Regions from separate parts of the Actinoallomurus liliacearum genome, predicted to be linked through region 3. Evidence: riboswitches for the same ligand, from Rfam matches in the RefSeq annotation. Region 3 holds a riboswitch; each other region holds the start of a gene.
What was found. A riboswitch is a leader RNA that binds a small molecule or an ion and turns the genes downstream of it on or off. The one in region 3 is predicted to bind ZMP and ZTP.

Region 1: it holds a riboswitch for ZMP and ZTP, as region 3 does, so the genes downstream of both, ABD978_RS23465 (bifunctional 5,10-methylenetetrahydrofolate dehydrogenase/5,10-methenyltetrahydrofolate cyclohydrolase) here and ABD978_RS02245 (serine hydroxymethyltransferase) in region 3, are expected to answer to the same signal.
Region 2: it holds a riboswitch for ZMP and ZTP, as region 3 does, so the genes downstream of both, ABD978_RS31815 (phosphoribosylaminoimidazolecarboxamide formyltransferase) here and ABD978_RS02245 (serine hydroxymethyltransferase) in region 3, are expected to answer to the same signal.

What each region holds. Positions count from the first base shown of each region.
Region 1 covers NZ_BAABHJ010000016.1:148,596-158,628, forward strand. The annotation lists gene ABD978_RS23440 (PucR family transcriptional regulator ligand-binding domain-containing protein) at 144-1,883, shown strand; gene ABD978_RS23445 (uracil-xanthine permease family protein) at 1,983-3,389, shown strand; gene ABD978_RS23450 (NUDIX hydrolase) at 3,554-3,952, shown strand; gene ABD978_RS23455 (GNAT family N-acetyltransferase) at 4,078-4,551, opposite strand; gene ABD978_RS23460 (HD domain-containing protein) at 4,592-5,239, opposite strand; ZMP/ZTP riboswitch at 5,310-5,391, shown strand; gene ABD978_RS23465 (bifunctional 5,10-methylenetetrahydrofolate dehydrogenase/5,10-methenyltetrahydrofolate cyclohydrolase) at 5,416-6,294, shown strand; gene ABD978_RS23470 (substrate-binding domain-containing protein) at 7,003-7,983, shown strand; gene ABD978_RS23475 (galactitol-1-phosphate 5-dehydrogenase) at 8,014-9,060, shown strand; gene ABD978_RS23480 (FGGY-family carbohydrate kinase) at 9,057-10,033, shown strand, end outside.
Region 2 covers NZ_BAABHJ010000027.1:44,834-54,866, reverse strand. The annotation lists gene ABD978_RS31830 (acetyl/propionyl/methylcrotonyl-CoA carboxylase subunit alpha) at 1-790, shown strand, start outside; gene ABD978_RS31825 (hydroxymethylglutaryl-CoA lyase) at 794-1,726, shown strand; gene ABD978_RS31820 (acyl-CoA dehydrogenase family protein) at 1,723-2,871, shown strand; ZMP/ZTP riboswitch at 3,118-3,200, shown strand; gene ABD978_RS31815 (phosphoribosylaminoimidazolecarboxamide formyltransferase) at 3,230-4,381, shown strand; gene ABD978_RS31810 (RDD family protein) at 4,597-5,682, opposite strand; gene ABD978_RS31805 (hypothetical protein) at 6,305-6,541, shown strand; gene ABD978_RS31800 (zinc-dependent alcohol dehydrogenase) at 6,614-7,783, opposite strand; gene ABD978_RS31795 (SRPBCC family protein) at 7,780-8,712, opposite strand; gene ABD978_RS31790 (class I SAM-dependent methyltransferase) at 8,892-9,656, opposite strand; gene ABD978_RS31785 (hypothetical protein) at 9,677-10,033, opposite strand, start outside.
Region 3 covers NZ_BAABHJ010000001.1:474,149-484,181, forward strand. The annotation lists gene ABD978_RS02225 (ATP-grasp domain-containing protein) at 1-97, shown strand, start outside; gene ABD978_RS02230 (ATP-grasp domain-containing protein) at 108-1,367, shown strand; gene ABD978_RS02235 (MFS transporter) at 1,364-2,638, shown strand; gene ABD978_RS02240 (M20/M25/M40 family metallo-hydrolase) at 2,668-5,262, shown strand; gene ABD978_RS02245 (serine hydroxymethyltransferase) at 5,434-6,699, opposite strand; ZMP/ZTP riboswitch at 6,719-6,801, opposite strand; gene ABD978_RS02250 (RNA polymerase-binding protein RbpA) at 6,903-7,274, opposite strand; gene secG (preprotein translocase subunit SecG) at 7,349-7,591, opposite strand; gene tpiA (triose-phosphate isomerase) at 7,721-8,527, opposite strand; gene ABD978_RS02265 (phosphoglycerate kinase) at 8,524-9,714, opposite strand; gene gap (type I glyceraldehyde-3-phosphate dehydrogenase) at 9,852-10,033, opposite strand, start outside.

The DNA of each region.
Region 1 (10,033 bases), on a different contig from region 3:
CGGCCGGGGTGTCATGGTCGTGAACGTAAACCGCTCCGAGCCATGGCCGTATGGATAATCCTGCCAAGGATGCTTGCCAGCGTTCGTGTTTCTCGTCATCGTGTGATCGTTACTCGGGGGTCACTTCGGCAGATTGGGCGGCCATGTCGTCTTCTTGCGGATCTCGTCCTCCGGCTCTGCGTCCCGCCGGCTCCGGCACGCCGGCGTACGGACTGTCCGTTGAAGAGGTTCTGGAGCTGTCGACTCTGGCGGGCGCCCGGCTCGTCGCCGGGGCGGGCGGCCTCGACCGTGTCGTGCAGCGCCTCAACGTCATGGAGGTCCCCGACGTCCTCGCCTGCGTCAAGCCGCACGAGCTGCTGCTGACCACCGGCTATCCGCTGCGCCACCGTCCCGAGACCCTCGGCCGGCTGGTCGCCGACCTGGACGCCTGCGGCCTGACGGCCCTCGCCGTCAAACCGGGCCGCTATCTCGACCGCCTGCCGGACGAGATGCTCCAGCAGGCCGACCGGCTCGACTTCCCGCTGATCCGGCTGCCCGAGGACGCCGGGTTCGACGACATCCTCAACCAGGTCCTGACCGGCGTCCTCAACCGGCAGGCCGCGGTCCTGGCACGCGGGGAGGAGGTCCACCGCGCCCTCATCCAGATCGTGCTGTGCGGCGGCGGCCTGCAGGAGGTGACCGACGAGGTCGCCACCCTCCTGGACGCCGCCGTCGCCGTCCTGGACGGCGACGGCCGCCGGCTCGCGGCCTCCGGCGACGAGGCGCTCCTGGCCCGGCTGCAGAGCGCGCTGACGGACGTCCCGCCGGCCGTGGAGGGCGAGGTGCCCATGCCGGAGGTCCTCCCGGACGTGCCGCCGGCCGACGTCGCTCCGGTGTGGCCCACCGACGCCGCGCCGGGAGAGCCCGCGCCCGATCCCGCCGGGCCGGTGACGTGTGACGACGACCCCGGGACCGGGCCGATCTCGGTGCCCGTCGTCGCGGGCGGGTTCACCTACGGGCGGATGGCGGTGGCCGGGGTGGCGGCGGCCGACGTCGGGATCCTCGAACGCGTGGCCACCGTCGTCGCCCTCGTCATCACCAAGCAGCAGGCCGTGTCGGCCGTGGAGAGCAAGTACCGCGCCGACTTCCTGCGTGACGTCCTCACCGGCCGGTCCGGCGCCGACGAGCACGTCATCGCGCACAGCGCGAGTTTCGGCTGGGACCTCGGCCGGTCCGCCACCGTGGTCGTCGCCGCCCTCGACCGTGGACCGGCGCGCGGTCCCGAGGAGCGCGTCCTCCAGGACCGGCTCGTGGCCGCGTGGACCTCGGCGGTCCGGCGCCGGGACCGCAACGCCGCGGTGGCCGGATTCTCGGGCGAGGTCGTCGCGGTCGTCGCCGCCGACGCCTGCGACGTGCCGGCGCTGGCCAAGGACGCCGCCGCCGTGTTCGCCGACCAGGACCGGACGTTCTCCACCGGGGTGAGCCGGGTGGCGCAGCAGCCCGGCGACCTGCCGTCCGCGTACGACCAGGCGATCAGGGCGGTACGCGTCGGGCGGCAGATGAACGGCGACGGAGCGGTCGTGCACTTCGACGAGCTCGGCGTCTTCCGGCTGCTCAGCCTGGTCGAGGACACCGCCGAGCTGCACGCCTTCGTCCGGGAGACCCTCGGCGAACTTGCCGGTGACCAGGACCCCGAGGCCGTCGACCTGCGGCGCACCCTGCAGGTGCTGCTGGAGACCAACCTCAACGTCGCGGAGACCGCCCGCCGGCTGCACTTCCACTACAACACGCTCCGTTACCGCATCGGTAAACTGGAGCGCCTGCTGGGTCCGTTCACCGACGACGCCCATCTCCGCCTCAACCTCACGCTCGCGCTGCACGTCCTGCGCATGCGGGGAATCTGAGGCCCGACCGCCCGCGCGCGGGTCGGGCAGGCACCGGCTCCACGAGCGCGGGCGGGCCACTACGCCATGCCCGCGCGGCGACCCCCCCGGGAGGACCCCATGGCGATCGGCTGGAAACTGCACGGTGACGGGCGCACACCCGCGCCGGGCGAGGTCGTCGGACCGGACGAGCGCCTGTCCTGGGGCCGCACCGTCGGAATCGGCGCCCAGCACGTCGTCGCCATGTTCGGCGCGACGTTCGTGTTCCCCGTCGTGATGGGGCTGGACCCGAACCTCGCGATCATGATGTCCGGGATCGCGACCATCCTGTTCCTGCTGGTCTCCGCCGGGAAGGTGCCGAGCTACCTCGGCAGCAGCGCCTCCTTCGTCGGCGCCGTCGCGGCCATCCGCGCGGCCGGCGGGAGCACCGCCCAGGTGACCGGCGCGATCCTCGTCGCCGGTGCGGCGCTCGCCGTCGTCGGCCTGGTCATCCACGTCCTCGGCGCCCAGGTCATCCACCGGATCTTCCCGCCCGTGGTCACCGGCGCGGTCGTCATGCTGATCGGCTTCAACCTCGCCCCGGTCGTCGCCGACGTCTACTGGCCGCAGGACCAGTGGGTCGCGCTCGCCACCCTGGCCGTCGTCGTCCTGTGCGCCGTCGTGCTGCGCGGCTTCTGGTCGCGGATCGCGGTCCTCATCGGCCTGGTCTTCGGCTTCGTCCTGTCGTGGCTCCTCGACCGGACCGCGGGCCGGATCACCGCCCCCGACGGCAGCGGCAAGGTCACCACCCACTTCCGCGTCGACCTGAGCGGCGTCAAGACGGCGGACTGGTTCGGCCTCCCGCACTTCCACGCCCCCGATTTCAAGACCTCGGCCATCCTCGTCGCGCTGCCCCCGGTGATCGCCTTGATCGCGGAGAACACCGGCCACGTCAAGGCCGTCGCCGCGATGACCGGCGCCGACCTCGACCCGTATCTCGGCCGCGCCATCGCCGCGGACGGCGCCACCACCGTGCTGGCGACCGCCGTCGGCGGCGCACCGACCACGACGTACGCCGAGAACATCGGCGTCATGGCCGCCACGCGCATCTACTCGACCGCCGCCTACTACGTCGCCGCGATCGTCGCGGTCCTGGTCGGCCTGTGCCCGAAGTTCGGCGCGCTGGTGGCCGCCACCCCCGGCGGCGTCCTCGGCGGCATCACGGTCGTGCTGTACGGCATGATCGGCCTGCTCGGGGCGAAGATCTGGATCGAGAACCGCGTCGACTTCGGCGACCCGGTCAACCTCGTCCCCGTCGCCGCCGGCCTCATTCTGGCCATCGGCAACGTGACCCTGAAGATCACCAGCGACTTCCCGCTGCAGGGCATCGCGCTCGGCACCGTCGCCGTCCTGCTCGGCTACCACGTCCTCAACGCCGTCCAGCGCACCCCGCGCGACACCGGCGCGGGCGTCATCGCGCCCGGCGAGCGCGACGTCGTCCCCGGCGCCCCGGAGCGCCGCCCCGAGACCGACGAAGACGCACGGTGATCCGGTAAGGGCCTGGTGGATGGTCACGAAATGCCCACGCGACCCGAGCCGCCCGGCTTCGCCCGGCGCTCCACGGCGGCCCGCGACGCCCGCCCCCGGGCGGCGCGTGCCACGCTCGGTAGGGTCGGGCGGGTCAGGGTCGTCCGGGGATCGGAGCAGGCGAGATGTCGGTCATCGACAAGGTGGCGTGGGTCAGGGTCGAGGATGGCAGGGTCCTCAGCACGCGTTCGCGTGGCAAGGACGCCTACTACTTTCCCGGCGGCAAGCGGGAGGCGGGGGAGAGCGACATGCAGACCCTGGCCCGCGAGGTCCGGGAAGAGCTCACCGTCTCGATCGTCCCCGAGACGGTGGCGCCCCTGGGCACGTACGAGGCGCAGGCGCACGGCCATCGGGACGGCGTGACGGTGCGGATGACCTGCTATATCGGCGACTATCACGGCACTCTCGAGCCCAGTAGCGAGATCGAGGAGGTCGTCTGGCTCTCCTACGCCGACCGTGACCGGGTGTCCCCGGTCGATCAGCTCATCTTCGACGACCTGCGGGCGTCCGGTCACCTCCGCTGAGCGCCTGCGATACCGCCTCCCGCCCTTCCGGGGTCCCGGGCCGCTCGTGCGACGGTAGTGAATTCGCTCACTGGCGTTCACTGCGCCGTAGGGGCAGCGATCGCCAGGGATCAGGGCCCGGGGGCTCAGTGGCCGAGGTGCTTCTCGAACCAGTGGTCGGCGTACGGCCCGTTGTTGTACGGCTCGATCTCCCGGTATCCCTGGGCGGCGTACAGGGCGCGGGCCTCGACCAGGTCGCGGCGGGTGTCGAGGCGCATCGTGCGCGCGCCGAGCCGGAGCGCCGCGTCCTCGGCCGCCGCCAGCAGCGCGCGGCCGCCGCCGGTGCGCCGCCCGGCCGGGATGACGTACAGCCGGGTCAGCTCCGCGACGCCGGGGGAGATCAGCCGCAGGCCGACGCAGCCGGACGGCACCCCGGCGTACCGCCCCACCAGGAAGCAGGCGAGGTCGTCGCTGGGATCCTCGGCCATCGCGGCGTCGACCTCGGCCTCGGTGGCCGGCCTGCCGTAGTAGCGCGAGGCGACGTCGGTGAAATAGGTCCGCAGCAGCCCCGCCGTCTCGACCGGTTCGGGGCCGATCGCCCAGGTCGCTTCAGTGATCACCGGCACACCGTACTGAGCTGCGGCGAATGACCGAACCCCATTATTCGGACCAGGGCGACTCCAGGATGGTCGTCACGAAGTCGCCGCGGGTGAAACCGGGCACGTAGTGGGCCAGGACGTCGGCCTTGACGTTGCCGAAGGTCGTCTCGGGGCGCGGCGCGACACCCTCGGTGAAGGCCCGGAGGATGCGCCGCTTGAAATCCGGCCTCGGATGCAGCGCGACGACCGCCGCCCGGTCGGCGTCGCTGATGGAGTCGTAGCCGATGCCCAGCACGTCGTACTCGACGCCGGCGGTGACCAGGGCGACCTCCGGCTCCAGGTACTCGGGGATGCCGGGTGTGGTGTGCAGGGCGATGGCCGTCCAGACCCGCCGGACGCTGTCCTCGGGCACACCGTGTCGCCGCAGGAAACGACGGGCCTCGTCGGCGCCGTCCACCTCGAACCGCCGCCCGCTGCCGCGGTGCGCCTCGCCCAGGCCCACGTCGTGGAACATCGCGCCGATGTAGAGCAGCTCCGGATCCCAGCTCAGGCCGCGCGCCCGGCCCTGGAGACTGCCGAACCAGTACACCCGCCGCGAGTGGTGGTAGATCAGCTCGTCCGTGACGTCGCGGATCAACTCGGTGGCCTCGGCGGCCAGCTTCGTGTCCGGCACGGTGACACCGGCCGCCGACCGTTCGGAGATCGTCATCGAACACCCCCCGGGAACGCGAGTCCTGCCCCAGAGAGTGTTCCCGGTGCGAGCGGAGTCACTAGAGTGAATCTCGGGCCGTGACTGGCGCTGAGGTGGAGCACCACCGGGGAGCGGCCCGCTCGATCGTGCCGTGCGCCTGGGCCGCCCTCACGCAGACCGTTCAGGAGCAGCCCGTGACCCAGACGCACACCGCCCGTCTCATGGACGGCGCGGGCCCGGCCCGCCGCATCGTCGAGCGCAGCGCCGCCAGGGCCGCGCAGATCACCCGGGAGACCGGCACGCCGCCGTGCCTGGCGACCGTGCTGGTCGGCGACGACCCCGCGTCCGTGACCTACGTCCGCATGAAGCGCGCCCGCTGCGAGAAGGCCGGCATCGCCTCGCGGCACGTGGGACTGCCGGCCACCACCACGACGGCGGAGCTGGTCGACGCCGTCACCGCCCTGTCGCAGGACCCTGGAGTGCACGGCATCCTGCTCCAGCATCCGGTCGGACCGCACATCGACGAGCGCGCCGCCTTCGAGGCCATCGCGCCGGGGAAGGACGTCGACGGGCTCACGCTGCACTCGTTCGGCGCGATGAGCTTCGGGCTGCCGGGCTTCGCGTCCTGCACGCCCGGCGGCATCATGCGGCTGCTGGAGGAGTACGACGTCGAGCTCACGGGCCGGCACGCCGTCGTGGTCGGCCGGAGCGCCATCCTCGGCAGGCCCGTGGGGATGATGCTGCTGGCCGGCGACGCCACGGTCACGTACTGCCACTCGCGCACGGCCGACCTGGCGTCGATCGTGCGGCAGGCCGACATCCTGGTCGCCGCCGTCGGCCGGCCGCGGTTCATCCGCGGCGAGGACGTCAAGCCCGGCGCCGTCGTGATCGACGCCGGCTACAACCCCGGCAACGTCGGTGACGTGGACTTCGAGACCGCCCTCACCCGCGCGAGCCTCATCACGCCGGTCCCCGGCGGTGTGGGCCCCATGACCATCGCCGTCCTGCTCGAACAGACCGTGCAGGCCGCGGCCCGCCAACTGGGCCTGGAATCCGACGAGAAAGCCGGATGAATTCCCCTGCGCGGCTCCGGTGCGTCCCGATGTTCGCGGGCGTTCGGCGTGGTTTTGCCGTCCGTTATGAGGTCCCAAGATGTCGGCGAGGATCCGGCCGTGATCTTCGGCGCTCAGAGTGCGATCAGCCGCTCGACGCGGCGCATGGTCTGGCGCGGCTCATGTAGGCGCGGACCTCGCTGAGACGGCGGCGCCTACGGGCGATCGCTCATGCTCGGCCAGGATCTGCGGCGGAGGTTCGGCGCGCTCTTCATGGAGCGCGCCGATACCTTTTTCGGCACATTTCGGCAGAATGGCAAGGCCCGAGGTGAGGCACAAGTTCGACGGCCTCCCCGGTGCGATCACGACCTTTTGATCATCCGCGTCGGTAATGGCGCATGGGGCGCGTCCTGATCCCTGGTGTCCTGTGCGTTTTATGCGCAGCGGACGCCGGTGACCATGCCGTGGCCGCAGGGGCGGTGACGTGCGGTCGGGGTTTGGCGGAGCGGGGCGGCGGGTCTCAACGCGCGTGGACCGCGGCGTGGTCGTCGGCTCGATCGGCCGCCCCGTCGGAGCAGTGGATCCGCAGGTCAGCTGCGATGTTCGCCATCTTCAGCGGTCGGGGGACGAGGTGACCGCGCTCACATGAGCAAAGTATTACGCACATGTTGCGCCCTTGTGAACGCCGCGCCTACGGTCTGGTGCCCAGAAACGGACCTGGAGGGCAGAATGCGAAGGATCTCCCTTGTTGGGGCGGTTGCGGCGATCGCCGTGGCCGCGACGGCGTGTTCGGTGTCGACGCAGCCGGGCGGTACCTCGGCCGCGGACACCAAGAAGAGCGGCCAGTTGGTCATCGGCTTCAGCGAGGTCACCCAGCAGTCCCCCTTCTACGTACAGCTCAAGAACGGCGCCCAGCAGGCCGCGGCCAAGGCCGGGGCGAAGCTGCTCTTCGCCGACGCGAACGGCGACGTCACGAAGCAGAACAACGACATCCAGGACCTGATCACCCGCGGCGTGAACGTCCTGCTGGTGAACCCGGTCGATCCGAAGGGCGTCGCCCCCGGCCTCGCCGCGGCGAAGGCGGCGAACATCCCGGTCATCACCGTGGACCGCCCAGTGCCCTCCGGCGCGCTCTCCCACGTCGGCCGGGACAACGTGAAGATGGGCCAGATCGTGGGCGAGCGGGTCGCCAAGGCGCTCGGGCCCGCCGGCGGCAAGGTCATCGAGATCCAGGGCGACGCCGGTGGCGCGGTGGCCCGGGACCGCCGGGACGGCTTCCACAAGGGGGTGGCGTCCAACCCGAAGATCAAGATCGTCGAGGGGCCGTACTGCGACTACATCAGGTCCAAGGCGGTCACCGCGATGCAGGACCTCCTGCAGGCGAACCCCGACGTGAAGGCCGTGTACGCCCACAACGACGACATGGCGCTCGGGGTCCTGCAGGTGCTGCGCGAGAACAAGCGCACCGACGTCAAGGTCGCCGGGGTCGACGGGCTGATGGAGGCGGTCAAGCAGATCCCGAACGGGCAGTACGTCGCCACCGCGCTCAACGACCCGATCCATGAGGGCGAACTGGCCGTGCAGACCGCGGCAAAGGCGCACGACGGCGGGCAGGCGCCCTCCTACGTCGACGCCGGCACGGCCCTCGTCGATCCGTCGAACGCCGCCGGACTCGCCGGCGCCACCGTCTTCGCCCGGTCCTCCTCGTGACCCGGGACAGATCCACAGAAAGGAACGTTCGTGCCTGAGACCATGCGTGCGGCCGTCCTCCACGCGCCCGGCGACATCCGCGTCGAGGAGGTGCCCAGGCCGGAGCCGGGGCCGGGGGAGGCGCTGGTCAAGGTGGCGGCCTGCGGGGTGTGCGGTTCCGACATCGCCCGCATGCTGAGCGCCGGCGCCCACCGGATGCCGATCATCTGCGGACACGAGTTCGCCGGCGTCGTCGTCGCGACCGGTCCCGGCGCGGACGGGGTGGCCGAGGGCGACCTAGTGTCCGTGCCTCCGCTGATCCCCTGCTTCGCCTGCGACCCCTGCCGGCAGGGGAAGTTCAGCCTCTGCGCCGACTACGACTACTTCGGCAGCAGGCGGGACGGCGCCTACGCGGAGTACGTCACGGTGCCGTCGTCGAACCTCTTCCGTGTCGACGACCGGGTGGCCCCGGAGGCGGCCGCGATGATCGACCCGGCCGCCATCGCCCTGCACGCGATCTGGCGGACCCGGCTCGGCATCGGCCAGCGGGTCGCCGTGATCGGGGCCGGGCCGATCGGCCTGTTCGCGGTGCAGTGGGCGCGGCTGGCGGGTGCCTCCGAGGTGCTGGCGGTCGACGTGAACGACCAGAAGGTCGCGATGGCGCGCGAGGCCGGGGCGGGCCAGACCGCGACCGGCGCGGAGGAGGCGCGTGACCTCGCGGGCGACGGCTACCACGTCGTCATCGAATCGGCCGGCAACCCGGCGACCGTGGACCTGGCGGCCGCGCTGTGCGCCCGGCACGGTGAGGCGGCCTTCATCGGGATCCCCCACGCCCCGGTGGAGTTCGCCAAATCGACCTTCAACACCTTCCTCCGCCGCGAGATCAGCCTCCACGGCGCGTGGAACTCCTTCTCCGCGCCGTTCCCCGGCGACGAATGGCGGGCGACGGCCGACGCCATGGCGGCCGGATCCCTGCGCTGGAAGTTCATGATCACGCACGAGCTCGGTCTCGACGCGCTCCCGGAGACGATGCGCCGGCTCGGCGAACGCTCGATCTTCAGCTCGAAGGTGCTGTTCCGGCCGGGGGAGGAGACATGACCGCGCTGCTGGCGATCGACCTCGGGACGGAGGGGGCCCGCGTCGCCGTGTTCGACGCGGACGGGCGGGTCCTGGGCACCGGAGAGCACGGGTACCCGACGCGGTACCCGCGACCGGGCTGGGCCGAACAGGACCCCGACGAGTGGTGGCGCGCCATCGTCGTCGCCGCTCGTACGGCGCTGACGACGGCGGGCGACCCGGAGGTGACGGGCGTCGGGTTGGCGACGACCGCCTCGACGGTCGTCGTGCTCGACGAGGCGGGACGCCCGCTCCGTCCGGCGATCCTGTGGATGGACTCCCGGGCCGGTGCCGAATCCGACCTGACGGCGGAGAGCGGCCATGAGGTGCTGCGTTACGCCGGCGGGGCCGACGCCGTGGAGTGGCTGGTCCCGAAGGCGATGTGGCTGGCGCGCAACGAGCCGGAGACGTACCGCTCCGCCGCCCGCATCGTCGAGGCGGTCGACTACCTGACCTGGCGGTTGACCGGCACGTGGACCGGCTCGCGGATGAACGCCTGCTGCAAGGCCAATCACGTCGCGCGCGGCGAGGGGTATCCGGCCGGGCTGTACGACCTGCTCGGCGTGCCGGATCTGGCGAAGAAGCTGCCGCCCGTCGTGCTGCCGGTGGGCGCGCCCGCGGGTGAGGTGACCCGCGGGGCGTCGGCGGAGCTCGGGCTGCGGGGCCGTCCGGTCGTCGCCGTCGGCGGCATCGACGCGCACATGTCCCTGCTGGCGACAGGAGGCCTGTCGCCGGGCCGCCTGTCGATGGTCTGCGGCACGTCCAACGCCTTCGTCGCCGAGATTGAGGAACCGGTGTTCACCCCCGCCATCTGGGGTCCGTACCCGGACGCCCTCCGCGACGGCTTCTGGCTCGTCGAAGGGGGACAGGTATCGGCCGGCGCCGTGCTGCGCTGGGTGTGCGAGGACATCCTCGGCGGAACGCGCGAGCGGCTGCCGGAACTCCTCGCCGAGGC
Region 2 (10,033 bases), on a different contig from region 3:
GATCGCCCGGGGGCCGGACCGCGCGAGCGCGCTGCGCCGGCTCGACCGGGCACTGGCCTCGTACACGCTGCTGGGCGTCGGGACGAACATCGCGTTCCTGCGCTCGCTGCTGGCCGATCCGGACGTGGCCGCGGGCCGGCTCGACACCGGCCTGGTGGAGCGCCGCCCCGCCGACCCGGCGGACGGCGAGATCCCCGGGGACGTCCTGGCCGCGGCCGCGCTGGAGCGGATGCTCGCGCTGGAGGTGCCCGCCCCCGGCCCGTGGGACGTCCTGGACGGCTGGCGGCTCGGCGAGCCCGCCTGGACGACCTGGCGGATCGCCGGCCGCGAGGTGCGGATCCGCGGCCGCGCCGCCGACGCGCAGGTCTCGGTCGACGGCGGCGATCCGGTACGGGTCGCGGCCCGCCGCGACGGCGCGCACCTGCTGGTCGACCACGCCGGGGACCGTACGCGCTTCACGTGCGTCCGCGACGGAGACGTGTGCTGGCTCGGCCGGGACGGGCGGGTCTGGTCGCTGAAGGAGACCGAGCCGCTCGCCGCGCGGACCGCCGAGACCACCGCCGCGGCCGGCGCCGTGCGCAGCCCCATGCCGGGCACGGTCGCGGCCGTCAAGGCGGCCGACGGGGACGAGGTCGTCGCCGGCCAGCCGCTGGTGATCGTCGAGGCGATGAAGATGGAGCACACCGTCACCGCGCCGGTCGACGGCGTGGTAGGCGAGCTGACCGTCCAGCCCGGCGCGCAGGTCGCCCTGGACGAGGTCCTCGCCGTCGTCACCCCGAAGGGAGACTGAACGATGCGCGTGCCACTCGACGGGCTGCCCGCCAAGGTCACGGTCTACGAGGTCGGAGCCCGCGACGGCCTGCAGAACGAATCGGCGGTCGTCCCGGTCGAGGTGAAGCGGGAGTTCATCACCCGCCTCGCCGGCGCCGGGCTGCGGGTGATCGAGGCGACGAGCTTCGTGCACCCGAAGTGGGTGCCGCAGCTCGCCGACGCCGCCGAACTGCTCGGCGGGCTGGAGCGCGCGGCGGGCGTCCGCTACCCGGTGCTGGTCCCCAACGAGCGCGGCCTCGACCGGGCCCTCGACGCGGGCGTCACCGAGATCGCGATCTTCGGCAGCGCGACCGAGACGTTCGCCCGGCGCAACCTCAACCGGACGGTCGACGAGTCGGTGGAGATGTTCGCGCCCGTCGTCGAGCGGGCCCGCGCGGGCGGCCTGGACGTGCGCGCGTACGTCTCGATGTGCTTCGGCGACCCGTGGGAGGGCGACGTGCCGATCGAGCAGGTCGTCTCGGTCGCCACCCGCCTCCTCGACCTCGGCTGCACGGAGCTGTCCCTGGGCGACACGATCGGCGTGGCCACTCCAGGGCACGTCACCGCCCTCATCGGCGCGCTGCTGGAGTCCGGCGTGGACGCCGGGCGGCTCGCCGTGCACTTCCACGACACCTACGGGCAGGCGCTCGCCAACACCCTGGCCGCGCTCCGCTGCGGCGTCACCATTGTCGACGCCTCGGCGGGCGGCCTGGGCGGCTGCCCGTACGCCAAGAGCGCGACGGGGAACCTGGCCACCGAGGACCTCGTGTGGATGCTCGACGGCCTGGGCATCGAGACCGGTGTCGACGTACACCGCCTCGCCGAGACGAGCCTCTGGATGGCCGAACGCCTCGGACGCCCCAGCCCGTCCCGCGTCGTCCAGGCCCTGTCCCGAGAACAAGGGAGCGACCAATGATCGGATTCACCCTCGACGAGGAGTACGAGGCGCTGCGCCGTACCGTCGAGACGTTCGCCCGGGACGAGGTGGCGCCGGTCATCGGCGACTACTACGAGCGCGAGGCGTTCCCGTACGAGATCGTCGCCCGGATGGGGAAGATGGGGCTGTTCGGGCTGCCCTTCCCCGAGGAGTACGGCGGGATGGGCGGCGACTACTTCGCCCTGTGCATCGCGCTGGAGGAGCTGGCCCGCGTCGACTCCTCCGTCGCGATCACGCTGGAGGCCGGCGTCTCCCTCGGCGCGATGCCGATCCACCGGTTCGGCACCGAGGAGCAGAAGCGCGAGTGGCTGCCCCGGCTGTGCTCGGGGGAGCGGCTGGCGGCGTTCGGGCTGACCGAGCCCGGCGGCGGCACCGACGTGCCCGGCGGCATGCGCACCACCGCGCGCCTCGAGGACGGGCACTGGGTGATCAACGGGTCGAAGGCGTTCATCACGAACGCGGGCACCGACGTCACCGCCGCGGTCACCGTGGCGGCGCTGACCGGCGACGGCGAGATCTCCACGATCATCGTGCCGTCGGGCACGCCGGGGTTCACCGCCGGCAAGAAGTACTCCAAGGTCGGCTGGTCCGCCTCCGACACCCGGGAGCTGTCCTTCGACGACGTCCGCGTCCCGGAGGAGAACCTCGTCGGCGAGCGCGGCCGGGGCTACGCCCAGTTCCTGCGGATCCTGGACGAGGGCCGCATCGCCATCGCCGCGCTGTCGGTCGGTCTCGCCCAGGGCTGCGTGGACGAGTGCCTGAAGTACGTGCGCGAACGCATGGCGTTCGGCCGCGCGATCGGGGAGTACCAGGCGATCCAGTTCAAGGTCGCGGACATGGAGACGCGGGCGCACACGGCGCGGCTCGCCTACTACGCGGCGGCGGCGCGGATGCTCGCCGGCGAACCGTTCAAGAAGGAGGCGGCGATCGCCAAGCTGGTCGCCTCCAACGCCGCCATGGACAACGCCCGCGACGCGACGCAGATCTTCGGCGGCTACGGCTTCATGAACGAGTACCCGGTCGGCCGCTTCTACCGGGACGCCAAGATCCTGGAGGTCGGCGAGGGCACCTCCGAGGTCCAGCGGATGCTCATCGCCCGCCACCTCGGCCTCCCCGCCCGCTGACCCACACCACCGCCGACGTACCCCGGGGGCCGCGTGCCGCCGTCCCCGGCGTTCGTGTGGCTGGGGCGGGCGCTTCTCGCCGTCGGCCTGTGGCCCGAAGGCTCGGTGAAGTCGACCGACAGGCTCCCGGACGGGGTCCTTTGTCCCAGTTCGGGGGCCGCCGTCCGAGGCTTCACCGAGCGTTCCGTCCGGTGGCCTCCCTCCGGCTATGGCGGCGTGACCACTCCTGCGCTCTGCCAGTAGGGTGGGCCGGGCCGCGACTGGCGAGGGTGGACGACCACCGGGGAGCGGCCGACCCGATGTGAGCGTCGACCGCCTGGGCGTCTCCGTCAGCGATGTCCGCTGAGGAGGCCATGACGTGGAGCTGCGCTATGGGACCAACCCGCACCAGACGGCGCGCGCCGTACCCCTGGCGCCCGGCAGGTGGCCGGTGCGCGTACTGCACGGAGAACCGTCCTTCATCAACCTGCTGGACGCGCTCAACGGGTGGCAACTGGTGCGGCAGGCGAGCCGGGCCCTCGGCAGGCCGGCGGCCGCGTCCTTCAAGCACGTCTCACCCGCGGGCGTCGCGGTGGCGGGGCCCGTCGACGAGGTCGCCGCAGAACCCTACGGCCTGGCCGGAACCGGCATCGGTGCTCTGACCAGCGCTTATCTGCGCGCCAGGGACGCCGACCCGAGATCGTCCTACGGCGACTTCGCCGCCGTCTCGCATCCGGTCGACACCGAACTCGCCGAGTTTCTGGCCGGCGTGTTCTGCGACGGCATCATCGCGCCCGGCTTCGAGCCGGGTACGGTCGAGCGGCTCAGCGGGAAGAAGAAGGGCCGTTTCATCGTCATCGAGGCTGACGAGACATTCGTTCCTCCGCCCCGGGAGGAACGGGAGATCTTCGGCCTGCGCCTCGGCCAGGACCGCGACGATGTCCGACTCTCCACCGCCCTGCTGGACCAGACGGACGGCGCGCTTCCGAAGGAGGCGGCGGAGGATCTGCTGCTGGGCCTGGCGGTCCTGCGCTTCACCCAGTCGAACTCCGTGTGCTACCTGCGTGGTGGCATGACGCTGGGGATCGGTGCCGGCCAGCAGTCCCGAGTCGACTGCACCCGCCTGGCCGGGGCCAAGACCGACACCTGGTGGCTGCGCCGCCATTCGGCCGTTCGCGCCCTCGCCTTCCGACCCGACGTCCGGCGCCAGGACCGGATCAACTGGCGGCTCCGCTTCATCGAGGGCGACCTCACCCCGGACGAGGGCGAGCGCCTGGCGCAGGCGCTGTCCGCACCGGCCGGGGAGCTGAGCGCCGACGACCGCGCCCGGTGGCTCCGCCGCCTCGACGGCGTCGCCTTCGCCTCCGACGGGGCCCTGCCGTTCCGCGACAACGTCGACCACGCCCGTCGCCACGGCGTTCGGTACATCGCCGAGCCCGGCGGATCGATCAGGTCGGACGAGGTCGAGGCCGCCTGCCGCGAGCACCGGATCACGCTCGTCCGCACCGGCCTGAGGCTGTTTCATCACTGACGAGGCTTCCGCACCCCGCCGATGACCGATGACCCGGCGACGGGTGTCCGGTGGCCGGCACGAAGGCTCGGTGAAGCTGATCGACGCGCTCCAAATCATAGTTATTTATGTCGTTTTGTCGCGCTGTCGATGATGTGTTCACCGAGCGTTGTGTCCGCCGCGTCCCGCGTCGCCGCGCCCGCGGGCGTCCGTGTCGCCGTGTTCGGCGGCTCTGGTCAGCGGTCGTCCGGGTGGGGCCGCTCCTCGGGGGGCGGGGGCGGCGCTTGCGGCGGGATGTACGGTGCCTGCGGCGCGCGCAGGTCGTACGAGCCCTGGAGCGGGTCGTATCGCGGTCGCGGCGGCGGCAGGGCCGGCGTCGGGCCGGGGTTCGGGAGCGGTGGCGCTTCTCGGGGCGACCGGCCGGACGCGCGCTCCCGATACGTGTCCTTGAGCCGGCCGCCGAGCCGCCTGCCCATGCCCCGCACCTGGTCCGCGCGCTCTGAGTTCAGAGCGCGCCGCATGTTCTCCGCCTGAGCGAGGCGGGCGGCCTGCTCGCGCGCCGTGTCCCGGGCGGCCTGCCCGGCCGCCTGGGCGCCGTCCCAGGCCAGGGCGGCGCCCTGCCGCGCGGTCGCCGCGACGCGCTGGTACGTACGGGCGCGGACGACGGCGGTCCGGGCGAACAGGTCGGCGAGCGTACGGCGGCGGCCGCCGAACAACGCGGGCAGGCTGGTGGCGGCGAAGGCGGCGACGGCGAGCAGCCAGGTGACCAGCGCCAGGAAGAAGAGGCCCTCCAGGAGGAATATCCAGGCCGCGCAGTACAGCCCGGTACCGCCCGCGGTGGTGACGACGGCGCGGCGGAAGGCGTTCCCCCGGCCGGGGCGGCGGTCGTCGCCGGTGACCGCGCGGACGCGCAGGTCCATCGCCGCCTTGCCGAGCGTGCGCCCCAGCCAGGCGTGCATGGCGAACTGGTACAGCAACTGGATCAGAATGAGCAGGATGAGGGCCTGCTCGACGTCGAGGACGAACGTGTCCCACAGCCCGGTGCCGAAGTCGGTGGCCGCCTTCTCCACGTTCCCACCGGACAGCAGCAGGCCACCGGCCGCGGACAACCCCTTGTAGGGCAGGTCGTCCACCAACTGGCCGTGCAGCCGAGCCCATGTCATGACGGCCAGCAGGACGGCCGCGCCCCACAGCAGCAGCGTGTCGATGCCCCAGGCCGTCAACCGCCGCACTCGCGGAGCGGCGCGGTCGGCCGGCGGTGGCCCCTCCGGCAGTGGCGGCACGGAGTACGGGGGCGGCGGAGGCGGGGGAGCGGCGTACACGCGCCGGAGTGTAGAGATCGGTAATGATCTTGTCAGGCCTCCAGACGAGAAACGGCCGGACCTGGCCGAACCGGTCGAATTCGCGGCGGCGGCGCGGTACCCCCGGCGGGATGGTGTGGGTGGCGAGGAGTCATGCGAGGCGGTGACCGGGCCGCGCGGCCGGAAGTTCGGCTCCGGCCTCCGGCGGTGATGGGCACTCACCGAAAGCGCCGGGTGAGCGAGTCGTCGCACAGGGTAGGGATCTGATGTGGGCTCGGGCAGGGTGCTCGGGTCGCGGGGTACCTCCGGGAGGGCGGCGATGGGCGGGATCGGGCGTGCGATGCTCGCGGTGGTCGTCGCGCTGGCCGCCACCGGCTGTGGAGGCGGGGACGGCGTGTCGCGTACGGCTTCGTCACGGGGGGCGAGAGGCGGCGCCCCGACGGGCCCGACGTCGCCGGCCGCCTCACCGGCGACGCGGCCGGCCGAGCCGATGCCGCCCCGTGGAGGTCCCGTACCGCCCAGCGGCCCGACGTCGCCGCCCTGGCCGGTGCCGCGGACCTCGGCGGGGTCCGGAACGCGGTTGCCCCGCGCGGCGAACGGCACCGATCTCGGCGCCTGCCGGAGGGGACGATGCGAGGTCCAGGTGTCCCCGCACGATCGCATCCCGGTGCCGGCCAGGCTCGGGGTGGACGAGCTGAAGGTGACCGCCATCACCGGCGAGGGCATCAGCTTGCAGGGGACCGCCCCCGGCACGTCCCTCAGCGTCCAACTGGCAGGGAACGCCGGCGCGACCTCCGTGATGAACGGCCTTGCGATCACGCTGGTCGCGATCGCCAGCGGCAACGCCGTCCTGCGCATCGCTCCGGCTCCGGAGCGGTGACTCAAGAGCCCGCGCGTTCGACACTGACCCCGTCGATCCGGTGACCCCGTTGGCGGGTCGCGTCGCGGACGCTCAGGGGTGTAGGACGACCTTGTTGCACTGCTCCTGCTTGTCGCGGAAGATCCGGTAGCCGCGGGGAGTGTCGTCCAGGCTCATGTGGTGGCTGATCACGAAGCTGGGGTCGATGTCCCCGCGCCGGATCCGGTCCAGCAGGGGCCGCAGGTACTTCTGCACGTGGCACTGCGCGCCCCGCATGGTCAGCGACCGGTTCATGAAGGAGCCCATCGGGAACTTGTCGACCAGCCCCCCGTAGACGCCGATCACCGAGATGGTTCCGCCGTTGCGGCAGGACATGATCGCCTCGCGCAGGACGAACGGCCGGTCGGTTTCCAACCGGGTGGCCTGCTTGGCCCGGTCGTAGGCGTACATCGGCGTGGCGTGGTGCGCCTCCATGCCGACCGCGTCGATGCAGGAGTCCGGGCCGCGCCCGCCCGTCATGTCGCGCAGCGCGTCCGGGACGTCGATCCCCTCCTCGTAGTCGAGCGGTTCCGCGCCCATCTCCTCGACACGGTGCAGCCGGTACGGGAACCGGTCGATCGCGATGACCCGCTCGGCACCCATCAGGAAGGCGCTGGCGATCGTGAACTGGCCGACCGGACCGGCGCCCCACACCGCGACGACGTCACCGGGCTTGATGTCCGCCATCTCCGCCCCGATCCATCCGGTCGGGAAGATGTCGGACAGGAACAGCACCTTCTCGTCCGGCAGGTCGTCCTCGATCTTGATCGGGTTGACGTCGGCGAACGGCACCCGTGCGTACTCCGCCTGCCCACCGGGGAAGCCGCCGAGCATGTGGCTGTAGCCGTAGATCCCGGCCGGGGAGTGCCCCATGAGCTTCTCGGCCATCCCCGCGTTGGGGTTGGAGTTCTCACAGATCGAGAACAGCTCGTTCTCACAGGCCCAGCAGTTCCCGCAGGCGATCGGGAAGGGAACGACCACTCGGTCGCCCGGCCGCAGGTCGCGGACCTCCGGACCGACCTCCACGACCTCGCCCATGAACTCGTGGCCGAGGACGTCGCCCTTCTCCATCGTCGGGATGAAGCCGTCGTACAGGTGCAGGTCGGATCCGCAGATCGCCGTCGAGGTGACCCGCACGATGGCGTCGTGGCTGTTGAGTATCTGCGGGTCCGGGACGTCCCGTACCTGGACCTTCCCGCGGCCCATCCAGCAGTTGGCTCTCATCGGAGTGCTCCTCTCGCCATGGGCTGGGCCGGACGTTGTCTGAGCTGCCGCTTCGTGAGCGTGCCCTCCGGCGCGCTCTCGGAGCGGACGACCTCGCCGGTCTCCATGACCTGCTTGAACCTGCGCAGGTCGTCACGGACGAGCTGGTCGGGGTGCTCGCCCAGGAGGCGGGTGAACGCCGCGGCGGCCGCTCCTCCGGGCGGCGCGTAGTGCAGCGTGACCCGGACCTCCGTGCCCCGGTCGCCGGGCGCGTCGGTGAAGCCGACCGTACCGCTGTTGCCGGCGATGAGCCCATGGGTCACGTGCCAGGCGATCAGCTCGTTCGGGCGGTCGTCGATGATCTCGGCCTCCCACTCGAGGGTCCTGCCGAGCGGGCCCGTGGCCCTCCAGTGGGACCGCCCGTCGCCGAGGTCACGGACGGTGACGAGGTGGATCATGAACTCGGGGAGGTTCTCCACGTCGTGCCAGAAGCGATAGACCTCGTCACGCGGCCGGTTGACGGTGATGACGGCCTGCACGGTGCTCCTGCGGACGCGCTCCAGATCCCGGCGCCGGATCCCGCGCACCGCGGCGTACAGGTCGACCGCGGTGATCCCGACGACCCCCGCGGTCACCGCCAGGGCTCGGTTGCGCCGGAGGCCCGTCCGGTTCGAGGCCGCCAGGCCCAGGGTGGTCAGGTCCAGGACACCGCCCGCGACCCGGGTCCAGACGAGCGGGCCGGGCAGGCGGCTGCCCAGCAGCAGCGCCGCGTGCGCCAGCTGTCGTACGCCCACCAGGCGCACCATCGCGCGCCCCGTCCTCGAGTCGTCCACGCCGCAGATCCGGCTCACGACGTCGGAGGCGGTCAGCGGGGCGATGCCCAGACCGAGGCTGGCCAGTCCCAGGGTGCGAGCGAGGCGATTGGCTCTGCGCCGATCTTCATCAGTCATGTTCTTCACCTGCCGATTCGCCGTGATCGCGGCAGGTTCGCCGCGGCCGGCCGCGGCTCAGGTCGTCGGCCCACGGCCGGAGACGCTCCAGAGAAGAAAATGGAGCCTACGAAACCCGGCCCTACCCCCCGTTATGTCGGTTTAGTGGGTGGATTGCTTAAAGATCGGCTAATCCGCGGTCACCGGCGCTCGGCCACCAGGAGCATGAAGATCGCGGTTGGGAACCCCGTCCGCCACCACGGGTCGTTCTCGAGCTGCTCGTCCGACGGGTGCGGCTCCCGCAGGTCCGCGATGACGAACCCGGCGTCCCGGAGCGTCTTGGAGTAGAACTCCAGCGGGCGGAGCCAGGACGTGATCTTCGAGGGCGAGCGGAGCCCGTCGACCATGAAGTGCTGATCGATGCCCCGCCCGGCGAAGTACTCCGCCGCGGGCACGCTCGTGCTCGCGCCGCGCTCGGCGTTCCCGGTGTAGAAGCAGGGGTGCAGCGTGAGGATCACCAGCCGGCCGCCGCTCCTGAGCACCCGGCCGAACTCCCGGATCGCCCGGGACGGGTCGTGCAGGTGGCTGAACAGGTGGTTGCACACCACCAGGTCGAAGGACTCGTCCTCCAACGGCAGTTCGTCGACGCTCGCCCGGGTGAACGACGCGGAGCCGGTGCCCTCGACCGGCAGATCGTCCGCGGCGTCGATCAGGCCCTGGCAGGCGTCGACACCGATGACCTGGGCGCCACGGGACGCCAGGGTGCGGGCGAGGTACCCTTCGCCGCAGCCGGCGTCCAGGACCCGCAGGCCCGCGCAGCGGCCGATCGCGTCGAGGACGGCACGGTCGGTCAGCTCGGTGCGGTACCGGTCACGGCTCTCCCGGATCACCTTCACCCAGTAATCGGTGTTCGCCTCCCACCGCTCCCGGGTCAAGTCTGCGACGTCTTGGTACGTCCTGCCCATTCGTCCCCCCTCTGGCATGGTCACACCACGCCCTTGAGCTGCCGCACCAGATCATTGCAGGCGGCCCGGATTCGTTTGTCCTGGCAACCGGCGGCGCGTTGTTGGAGTGTCGTGATCAGTTCGGTGATCCGCCGCCCGAAGGTCGGGTCGCGGCGAAGCGCGAGCGGAAGGTACGTCGACACGAGGTAGTACAGGTACGCGTCGTTGTAGGTCTTGATCTCCCGCAACACCTCGACCGCCGTGTTCCGCAGCAGGAGTGAGCTGGGCAGAGTGAAGTCGGAGCTGATCCGGCCGTCCCGCGTGTAGGTCGGAAAGGACCATTCCTCCAGCGCGGCGTACACCGGTGTGCGCTCCAGCTCCAGACGGTACTTCTCGGC
Region 3 (10,033 bases):
CCAAGGAGCGTCCGACTGGGACGCCATCGAGAAGGACTACCACCGCATCCGCGAACTGGAGCGCAGCCTCATCATCGAACCGGTGACGGAGCGCTGAGAGGGGCCTCGTGGCGACACTGGTAATCGGCTGCGGAGTCAAACTGATCAGCAGCCTGCAGGAGCAGATGCCGGGCGAGACCATGGTGGTCATCGAGCATCCGCAGGTGATCGAGCAGCGCGGCCTGCGAGAGAAGGCGAAGAGCCTGCCGACCGTCGAGGCGCTCGTGCCCTGCGACTACATCGGCCCGTTCGAGCCCCGCGCCCTGATCGACTCCCTGCCGGCCGGCACCGTGATCGAGCGGGTGCTGCCGGCCATCGACGAGATGACGACCGAGGCTTCGGCCCGCATCGCCGCCGAACTCGGCCTGCCCGGCGCGGGCGTACACGCGGCCGAGATCTTCCGGGACAAGCTGCGGCTGCGCGAGGTCGCCCACGCCGCCGGGATTCCCAACCCCCGGTGGCGCGAGGTGCACGACCTGGCCGGCCTGGAGAGGGCGGCGGGCGAGCTGGCCGGCGACGGGCCGGGCGGCGGCGGGCTCGTCCTCAAGCCGACCGGGCGGTCCGGCAGCCAGGGCGTCGTGCTCCTCGACCCGGGGGACGACCTGGCCGAGGCCTGGCGGCACACGACGACGGCCGAGGGCCGCGTACGGTTCGACCCGCCGCCGTTCACGCGCTACCTCGTCGAGGAACGCCTGCACGGCTCGGAGGTCAGCGTCGAGTGCCTCGTGGCCGGCGGGAAGGTCGTCTTCGGCAGCGTCACCGACAAGCGCGTGCTGCCCGGCCGCCATCCGGTCGAGATCGGACACGTGGTGCCCGCCCCGGTCGGCGCGGCCGTGCGGAAGGACCTGCTCGACGGGATACAGACCCTGGTCGACGCGTCGGGGTACGAGTTCGGCATCCTGCACTGCGAGTGGATGGTCACCGCGGCCGGCCCGGTACTGATCGAGTGCGCCGGGCGGCTGGCGGGCGACCGCATCACCGACTTGGTCCGGATCGCGTACGATTTCCCGCTCCTCGGCGCGTACGCCTCGCTGATGGGCCGTGACGGACCGGTCGGCGCGATCCCGGCCACGCCCGTACGCGCGGCGGCGGTGAAGTTCCTCACGGCCACGTCCGGTGTCCTGGACGGCGTCACCGGCCTCGACGAGGCGACCGCCGCGCCCGGCGTGCGGGCCGCCACGGTCACGGCCGCCCCGGGGGACCGCGTCGCCGCGCCCCGCGCCTCCCGCGACCGGATCGGCCACGTCATGGCCGTGGGCGACGACGCCGGCCAGGCGTGGGAGCGCGTCGAGAGCGCGGCCCGCCTGATCCGGGTCACGGTCCGGTGAGGCGGCCGAACCTGGGGGACGGCGCGTGGGCGTCCCCGAACGCCCGGCGCCTGCTGATCGTCTCGATCATCGACTCCACCGGCAACGGCGCGTTCACCTCGGCGTCGGTCGTGCTGTTCAGCGTCGTCCTGCACCTGACGCCGACGCAGATCGGACGCGGCCTGACGCTGGGCGCCTTCATCGGGCTCTTCTCATCCGTGCTGTGGGGCTCGCTCGCGGACCGGATCGGCGTGCGGGCGATCCTGCTGAGCATCCAGCTGTGGCGGGCGGCGGCCTTCATCGGATACGCCTTCATCCACAACTTCGCCGGATATGTCGCGGTCGCGGTGTTCCTGGGTCTGGCGGAGCGGGCCAGCCAGCCGATCCTGCTGTCGTTCGTCACCTCCGCCGTGGGAGAACAGAACCGGGTCAAGACGGCGGGCGCGCTGCGCAGCATCCGCAACGCGGGGTTCACGCTCGGCGCGCTGCTCGCGTCGCTCGCCCTGCTGTCCCCCGGCCGCGTCTCGCTGCTGTGCGTCGTCCTCGGCAACGCCGCGTCGTTCATCCTCGCCGCGGCGCTGCTGCGCGGCATCGTGCTGCAGAACCCGCCTAAGCCGGTGCGCAAGCCGAAGGGCGAGGCGCCCGACCGCGTGCGCACCCGCCCCGCGTTCCTCGTCTCGGCGGTGCTGACCGGGGTGCTCAGCATGCACCGGTTCATCCTGTCGATCGGCCTGCCGCTGTGGATCGTCTCGCGGCACCTGGTGCCCAAGCCGATGGTCAGCGTGCTGGTCGCGATCAACACCGTGCTCGTCGTCCTCCTGCAGGTGCGGATGACCCGGCAGACCGACGACGCGACCGGAGCGGCGCGGGCGCTGCGCAACGCGGGCTGGATGCTCCTCTGCTGCGCCCTGCTGCTCGTCGCGGCGGACGGTCACCTGCCGATCGCGCCCTGGACCGCCGGCGCCGTCCTCGTGGTCGGCACGCTCGCCCTGACCTTCGCCGAGATGTGGCAGGCGGCCGGCACCTGGGGGTTGTCCCTGCTGCTGTCCCCCGAGGCGTCCCGCACCCGCTTCCTGTCGGTCTTCAACCTCGGGACCTCGCTCCTCGACGTGACCGGCCCGTTCATCATCACCGCCCTCGTCCTGCCCACCGGGCGTACGGGCTGGATCGTGCTCGGCGTCGTCCTCGCGGCCGCCGGGGCGGTGTCCCCGCGGGTCTCGCGGTGGGCCGAACGGGAACGCGTCCGGCACGAGCGGCCGACCGTCGCGGCGGAGACGACCACCACGCCCTGACTTCACGACACGATTGGACCGGACCGAAGATGTTCCCTCACCTGGTGTTCGTCGGGGCGCGTCCCGAGATCATCGGCAAGCTCCTCGGTGTGCCCGTCACGCTGACCGCCATCGTGCGCACCGGCACCGACGAGACCTTCGAACGCAAGCTCGCGCTGCGGACGTTCAGCACCGACGTCACCGACGTCGACGCGCTGCTGGCCTGCGCCCGGGAGATCCACGCCTGGCGGCCGATCGACGCGATGATCGCGGCCACCGAGCACGCGCTGCTGCCCACCGCGATCGTGGGCGAGGCCCTCGGTGTCCGGGTGAACCCGGTCGAGGCCGTGACGCTCGCGCAGGACAAGGCGGCGATGCGGCGCCGGCTCGCCGAGCGCGGCGTCGAGACGATCGCCCACCGCGTCTGCACCGACGTCGAGGAGGTACGCGAGTTCCTCGACACCTGTCCCGGAGGCGTCCTCCTGAAGCCGGCCGACGGCAACGGGGGCCGGGGCGTCGCCCTCGTCCGGACTCCGGACGACATCCCGAACGCCTGGGCGCACACCGCGCCCGAGTCCCGCACGGCGGGCGTGCTCGCCGAGGAGTTCCTCACCGGGCTGGAGACCAGCGTCGAGACGATGAGCGCCGGCGGGCGGCACCGCGCGCTCATCGTCCCCGCCAAGCACACGTCGGGACCGCCGCACTTCGTCGAGATCGCGCACCAGATGCCGGGTGAGCACCCGCCCGAGGTCGTCAAGACGGCCACCGAGGCCGTGTTCGCCGCCCTCGACGCCATCGGCTACATGTGGGGCCCCACCAACACCGAGGTCATGATCGACGGCGACCGGGCCACCGTGGTCGAGATCAACCCTCGCTGGGGCGGGGCCCGGTACTGGGAGATGCTCGAGCTGGTCGTCGGCGTCGACATGGCCGAGGCCACCGCCCTGGCCTACGCGTACGACCGGCTGCCGGCCCCCTTCGACGTGCCGGCCGCGACGTGCGCCGTACGGCTCCTGACCCCGCCTCCCGGCCGGATCGTCGCGATCACCGGGCTGGACGAGGCCACCGCCGTCGACGGCGTCGTCCGCATCGGCGAGCTGAACCGGGTCGGCGACGTGATGCCCTCCCTCACCGACTTCCGGGGACGAGCCGGGTACGTCCTGGCGACCGGCCCCGACCGGCGGGCCGCGGCCGACATCGCCGAGCACGCCGCCTCCCTGATCGACATGCGGACGATCCCGGCCGCATCGAACGCGAAGGATGACGCCTCCATGCGCGACGACGTTCGGCAGACCCTGAGCAAGCTCCTGCCCGGCGTACGGTCCGACCTCGACGCCCTGATCCGGATCCCCTCCGTCAGCGCCGATCCCGCCCACGCGGCGGACGTACGGCGTTCGGCGGAGCTGACCGCGCGGCTGCTGAAGGAGGCGGGCGCGGCCGACGTGGAGATCCTCGACGACATCGAGGGCGGCCGCCCCGCGGTCGTCGCGCACTTCCCGGCGCCGCCGGACATGCCGACCGTGCTGCTGTACGCGCACCACGACGTCCAGCCGACCGGTGACCCCGGCGGCTGGACGAGCCCGCCGTTCGAGCCGGAGGAGCGGGACGGGCGCCTGTTCGCCCGTGGCTCGGCCGACGACAAGGCGGGCATCGCCGCCCACCTGGCCGTGCTCCGGTTCTTCGGCGGCCGGCCGCCGGTCGGCGTCACGGTCTTCGTCGAGGGTGAGGAGGAGATCGGCTCGCCGACGCTGGGCGCGTTCCTGGAACGGCACCGCGACAAGCTCACCGCGGACGTCTGCGTCCTCGCCGACTCCACGAACCTCGACGTCGGCACGCCGTCCCTCACGACGACCCTCCGTGGGATGACCGACGTCATCGTCGAGGTACGGGCACTGGAGCACAGCGTGCACTCCGGCATCTACGGCGGGGCCACCCCAGACGCCCTGACCGCGCTGTGCCGCCTGCTGGCCACCCTCCACGACGACGAGGGCCGGGTCGCCGTCGAGGGCCTCGTCTCGGCGCCCGCGCCCGCGGTGGACTACCCGGAGGAGCGGTTCCGCGCCGAGGCGGGCCTGCTCGACGGAGTCCGGCTGCTGGGCGACGGCACCGTCGCCGAACGCATCTGGACGAAGCCCGCGCTGACCGTGCTGGCCATCGACGCGACCCCGGTCGCCAAGGCGTCCAACACGCTCACCGCGACGGCCCGCGCCAAGGTCAGCCTCCGCCTCGCGCCGGGCGAGGACGCCCCGGCCGCGCAGCGGAAGCTGATCGAGCACCTGCGCGACCGTGCTCCCTGGGGCGTCGAGGTCGAGGTCACCGCGGGCAAGGCCGGCCGGCCGTACGCCGTCGACACCACGGGCCCGGCGTTCGAGGCGGCCCGCAGCGCCTACGGCCTGGCGTACGGCGGCGACCTCGTCCACGTCGGGATCGGCGGGACGATCCCGTTCATCGCGGAGTTCGCCGACGCCTTTCCCGACGCCGCGATCCTCGTCACCAGCGCGGGCTCCGACCCCGACTGCCGGGCGCACGGCCTCGACGAGAGCCTGCACCTGGGCGACTTCGAGAACGCCTGCCTGGCCCAGGTGCTGCTGCTCATCGAGCTGGCCCGCCAGAACGACAAGAACCAGCCGGCCCGCGCGATCTGACGGACCGGCCCATCGGCGAGGACGAGCCTGGCGGCGGCGCCGCCAGGCTCGTCGGCTCACCGCGCGACGGAGCGGGGGCAGGGACGGGCGCCGGGATCAGCGCTTCTCTCGGGACATGAGGGAAGAACCCGGCGTGCCGTCGGCTGCCGGGTCCTTCTCATCGGTCGCGGGTCAGGGCGTCGCGGCCCAGCCGGGCATGGGGAAACCCCCGAGCAGCTCGCGGATCTCCGCGGCGACCTTGTCGAGGGCCGCCTCGTCGTCGGCGGACGCGACGGCCTGGTCGATCGACGCCGCGACGAACGGCATGTGCTCCTCGGTGAGGCCGCGAGTCGTGATCGCGGCGGTGCCGAGCCGGATGCCCGACGGGTTCCACGGCTTGCGCGGGTCGAAGGGCACCGTGTTGAAGTTCAGCTCGATGCCCGCACGGTCGAGCGCCTTGGCCGCCGGCTTGCCGCCGATCTCCTTGTTCGTGAGGTCGATCAGGATGAGGTGGTTGTCGGTCCCACCGGAGACGAGGTCGAACCCGCGCTCGGTCAGCGCGGCGGCAAGGGCCCGGGCGTTCGCGACGATCTGGCGGGAGTACGCCTTGAAATCCTCCTGGGCGGCCTCTTTCAGCGCCACCGCGATCGCGGCGGTCGTGTGGTTGTGCGGGCCGCCCTGCAGGCCGGGGAAGACCGCCTTGTCGATCGCGGTGGCGTGCTCCTCGGTCGTCAGGATCATGGCGCCGCGCGGGCCGCGCAGGGTCTTGTGCGTCGTCGTGGTGATGACGTCCGCGTGCCCGACCGGCGACGGGTGCGCGCCGCCCGCGACGAGCCCGGCGATGTGCGCGATGTCCGCGACGAGGACGGCGCCGACCTCGCGGGCGATCTCGGCGAACGCTGGGAAGTCGATCGTCCGCGGGATCGCGGTGCCGCCGCAGAGGATGACCTTCGGGCGTTCCGCACGAGCGAGGTCGCGTACCTCGTCCAGGTCGATCCGGCCGGTCTCGCGGCCCACGCCGTAGTGCACCGGCCGCAGCCATTTGCCGGTGATCGACACGGGCGACCCGTGGGTGAGGTGACCGCCGTGGGCGAGCTCCAGCGACAGGAACGTGTCGCCCGGGTTCAGGAACGCCAGGTGGACGGCCAGGTTGGCAGGCGAGCCGGAGTACGGCTGGACGTTGGCGTGGGCGGCGCCGAACAACTCGCGGGCACGCGCCTTGGCCAGTTCCTCGACGGGGTCGACGACCTGCTGGCCCTCGTAGTAGCGCTTGCCGGGATAGCCCTCGGAGTACTTGTTGGTGAGGACGGAGCCGGTCGCCTCCAGCACGGCGGGCGAGACGTAGTTCTCCGAGGCGATGAGGCGGATCTTGTCGTGCTGCCGTTGCGCCTCGGCCTCGATCAGCCCGGCCACGTCGGGATCGGCGGCGGTGAGGTGGGACAGGGGCGGCTGGTGCATGGGGCCTCCAGATACGGGCTCCCAGCACCCAGGCGCGCGGTGCCAGATCTGTTCGCTCCCCGGTGGTGAACTCCACCTCATGCGCCAGTCGCGGATCACATCCTAACGGACGGCTCCGCCGTCGATCGGGATTTCGCGCGGGACGCGTTCGGCCCGGTTCCGCCGAGGCGGGACCGGGCCGAACGGTGCTGCGATACGCGGAGCTAGTTGCGAGCGCGCTGCATCGCCGCGTGGATGGCGGCGCGCTCGGCGCGCAGCTTGGCCAGCGCCTCCTCGAGGATGGCCTCGCCGTCGGCGTCGCTGCGCCGCTCCTTCACGTAGGCGAGATGCGTCTTGTAGGGCTCATTGCGCGGCGGCGCCGGCGGGTTCTCGGGGTCCTTACCGGCGGGGAACCCGCACCGGGGACAGTCCCACTGGTCGGGAACCGCGACGTCGGTCGCGAAACTCGGCCGGGACTCATGCCGGTTCGCGCAGTAGAAGCTCACCCAGACGCGCGGGGCCGCCTCACCACGCTCGGCCTCTCCCATCGGGCCAGCACCGACTCGGCTACCCCGAATAGCGTTGCCACTACCCACGGACTACTCCTCGCTTCCTTTGCCGCCGCTGCGCGAAGCGGCGGCCGTCAACACACTGCGGGTTTGGCTCGTACTCAGCCGTGATGGCCGTGCTTGAGCAGCAGACCCAGCGCGATGATCGACGCGAACCAGATCACGCCCGCGCCGATCGTGAACCGGTCGAGGTTCCGCTCGACCACGGACGACCCGCCGAGCGACGAGCTGATGCCGCCGCCGAACAGGTCCGACAGCCCACCGCCCTTCCCCTTGTGCAGGAGGACGAGCAGCACCATCAGCGCGCTCGTGATGATGAGCACGATGGAGATTGTGATGATCACAGCAGTTCAGCGCTTTCGTGATTCACCCCGCTGCTCGCGGGGAATGTTCGCGTATTCAGGTCATCCGCTATCGAGGGTACGACGTTCCACCGCGTGGTTCAGCAGAAACGCGCAGTCTGATGCGCAAGATCACACGGGTAGCTCGCGATACCTGCAGATCTTGACGAACTCCCCCGCGTCCAGGCTCGCTCCACCGACGAGCGCTCCGTCGATGTCCGGCTTCGCCATGATGCCGGCGATGTTGCCGCCCTTGACGGAGCCCCCGTAGAGGATGCGGACCTGATCGGCGAGGTCTCCACTGTACAGCTCGGCCAGCCGCGTGCGGATCGCGCCGCAGACCTCCTGCGCGTCTTCCGGCGTGGCGACCTCGCCGGTGCCGATCGCCCACACCGGCTCGTACGCGATCACGATGCGCTGCGCCTGGTCGGCCGGGACCTTCTGCAGACCGCCTTCGACCTGGGCGAGCGTGTGGGACAGGTGCTCGCCGGCCTTGCGGACCTCCAGACCCTCGCCGACGCACAGGATCGGCGTCAGGTCGTCCTTGAGGGCCGCCTTCACCTTGGCGTTGACGAGCGTGTCGTCCTCGTGGTGGTACTGGCGGCGCTCGGAGTGCCCGGCCAGGACGTACGTGCAGCCGAGCTTGGCGAGCATCGCGGCGGAGATCTCGCCGGTGTAGGCGCCCTTCTCGTGCGGCGAGACGTCCTGCGCGCCGTACACGAGCTTGAGCTTGTCGGCGTCCACGAGCATCTGAATGCTGCGGATGAAGGTGAACGGCGGCAGCATCGCGACGTCCACCGCCTCGTAGTCGGCGTCCTTGAGGCCGAAGGCGACCTTCTGGACGTGCGCGATGCCCTCGAAGTGGGTGAGGTTCATCTTCCAGTTGCCGGCGATGAGCGGCTTCCGCTGCTGCGGGGCGGGTTTCGATGCCACGATCAGTCCTCCAGGACGGACAGGCCGGGCAGCGTCTTGCCCTCGAGGTACTCGAGGCTCGCGCCGCCACCGGTCGAGATGTGGGAGAAGCCGTCCTCGTCGAGGCCGAGCTTGCGCACGGCCGCGGCCGAGTCGCCGCCGCCGACCACGGTGAACGCGTCCGAGGCGATCAGGGCCTCCGCCACCGCGCGGGTGCCGCCGGCGAAGGCGTCGAACTCGAACACGCCCATCGGGCCGTTCCAGAAGACGGTGGCCGCGTCGGCGAGCTTGCTCGCGAACAGCTCACGGGTGCGCGGGCCGATGTCCAGGCCCTCGCGGTCGGCCGGGATCGCGGTGGCCTCGACGGCCTCGTGCTCCGCGTCGGGGGCGAACTCGGTGGCCGCCAGCACGTCGACCGGCAGGACGAGGTCGACGTCGCGCTTGGCCGCCTCCTCGATGAACCCGCGGACCTGGTCGAGCTGGTCCTCCTGCAGCAGCGACTTGCCGACCTCGTGGCCCTGGGCCTTCAGGAAGGTGTACGCCATGCCGCCGCCGATGATCAGGCGGTCGACCTTGCCGAGGAGGTTGGCGATGACGCCGAGCTTGTCGGAGACCTTCGCGCCGCCCAGGACGACGACGTACGGCCGGGCGGGGTCGCCGGTGAGGCGGCGGAGCACGTCGACCTCGGCGGCGATGAGGCCGCCGGCCGCGTGCGGGAGCCGCTGCGGCACGTCGTAGACGCTGGCGTGCTTGCGGTGCACGGCGCCGAAGCCGTCGCCGACGTACAGCTCGGCGAGCGCGGCCAGGCGGTCGGCGAACTCGCCGCGCTCGGCGTCGTCCTTGCTGGTCTCACCGGCCTCGAAGCGGAGGTTCTCCAGGAGGGCGACCTCGCCGTCCTGGAGCGCGTCGACGGTGGCCCGCGCGGAGTCACCGACGGTGTCGGTGGCGAAGCGGACCTCGCGGCCCAGCAGCTCGCCCAGCCGCTCGGCGACGGGCGCCAGCGAGAACTCCGGCTTCACCTGCCCCTTGGGGCGGCCGAGGTGGGCGCAGACGATGACGCGCGCGCCCTTGTCGGCGAGCTTGTTGATGGTCGGGACGCTGGCCCGGATCCGGCCGTCATCCCCGATCACGCCGTCCTGCAGCGGAACGTTGAGGTCCGAACGGACCAGCACCCGCTTACCGCGCACGTCGCCGAGATCGTCGATCGTGGACATGCTCATTGATCGCACTCCTGGTCGTGTCGGAACGAGCGCAGCAGGTCCGGGACCTGCTGCGCTCGTTCGTGGGTTCGCCGTCACCGGCTCACGGCGCACTCGCGCCGATCACTCGGCGCGCGCCCGCCGCCCTCGGCTCAGAGACGGGAGCCCACCAGCTTGGTGATGTCGACGAGGCGGTTGGAGTAGCCCCACTCGTTGTCGTACCAGCCGACGACCTTGACCTGGTCGCCGATCACCTTGGTGAGCCCGGAGTCGAAGATGCAGGACGCCGGGTCGGTGACGATGTCGCTGGAGACGATCGGGTCCTCGGTGTAGG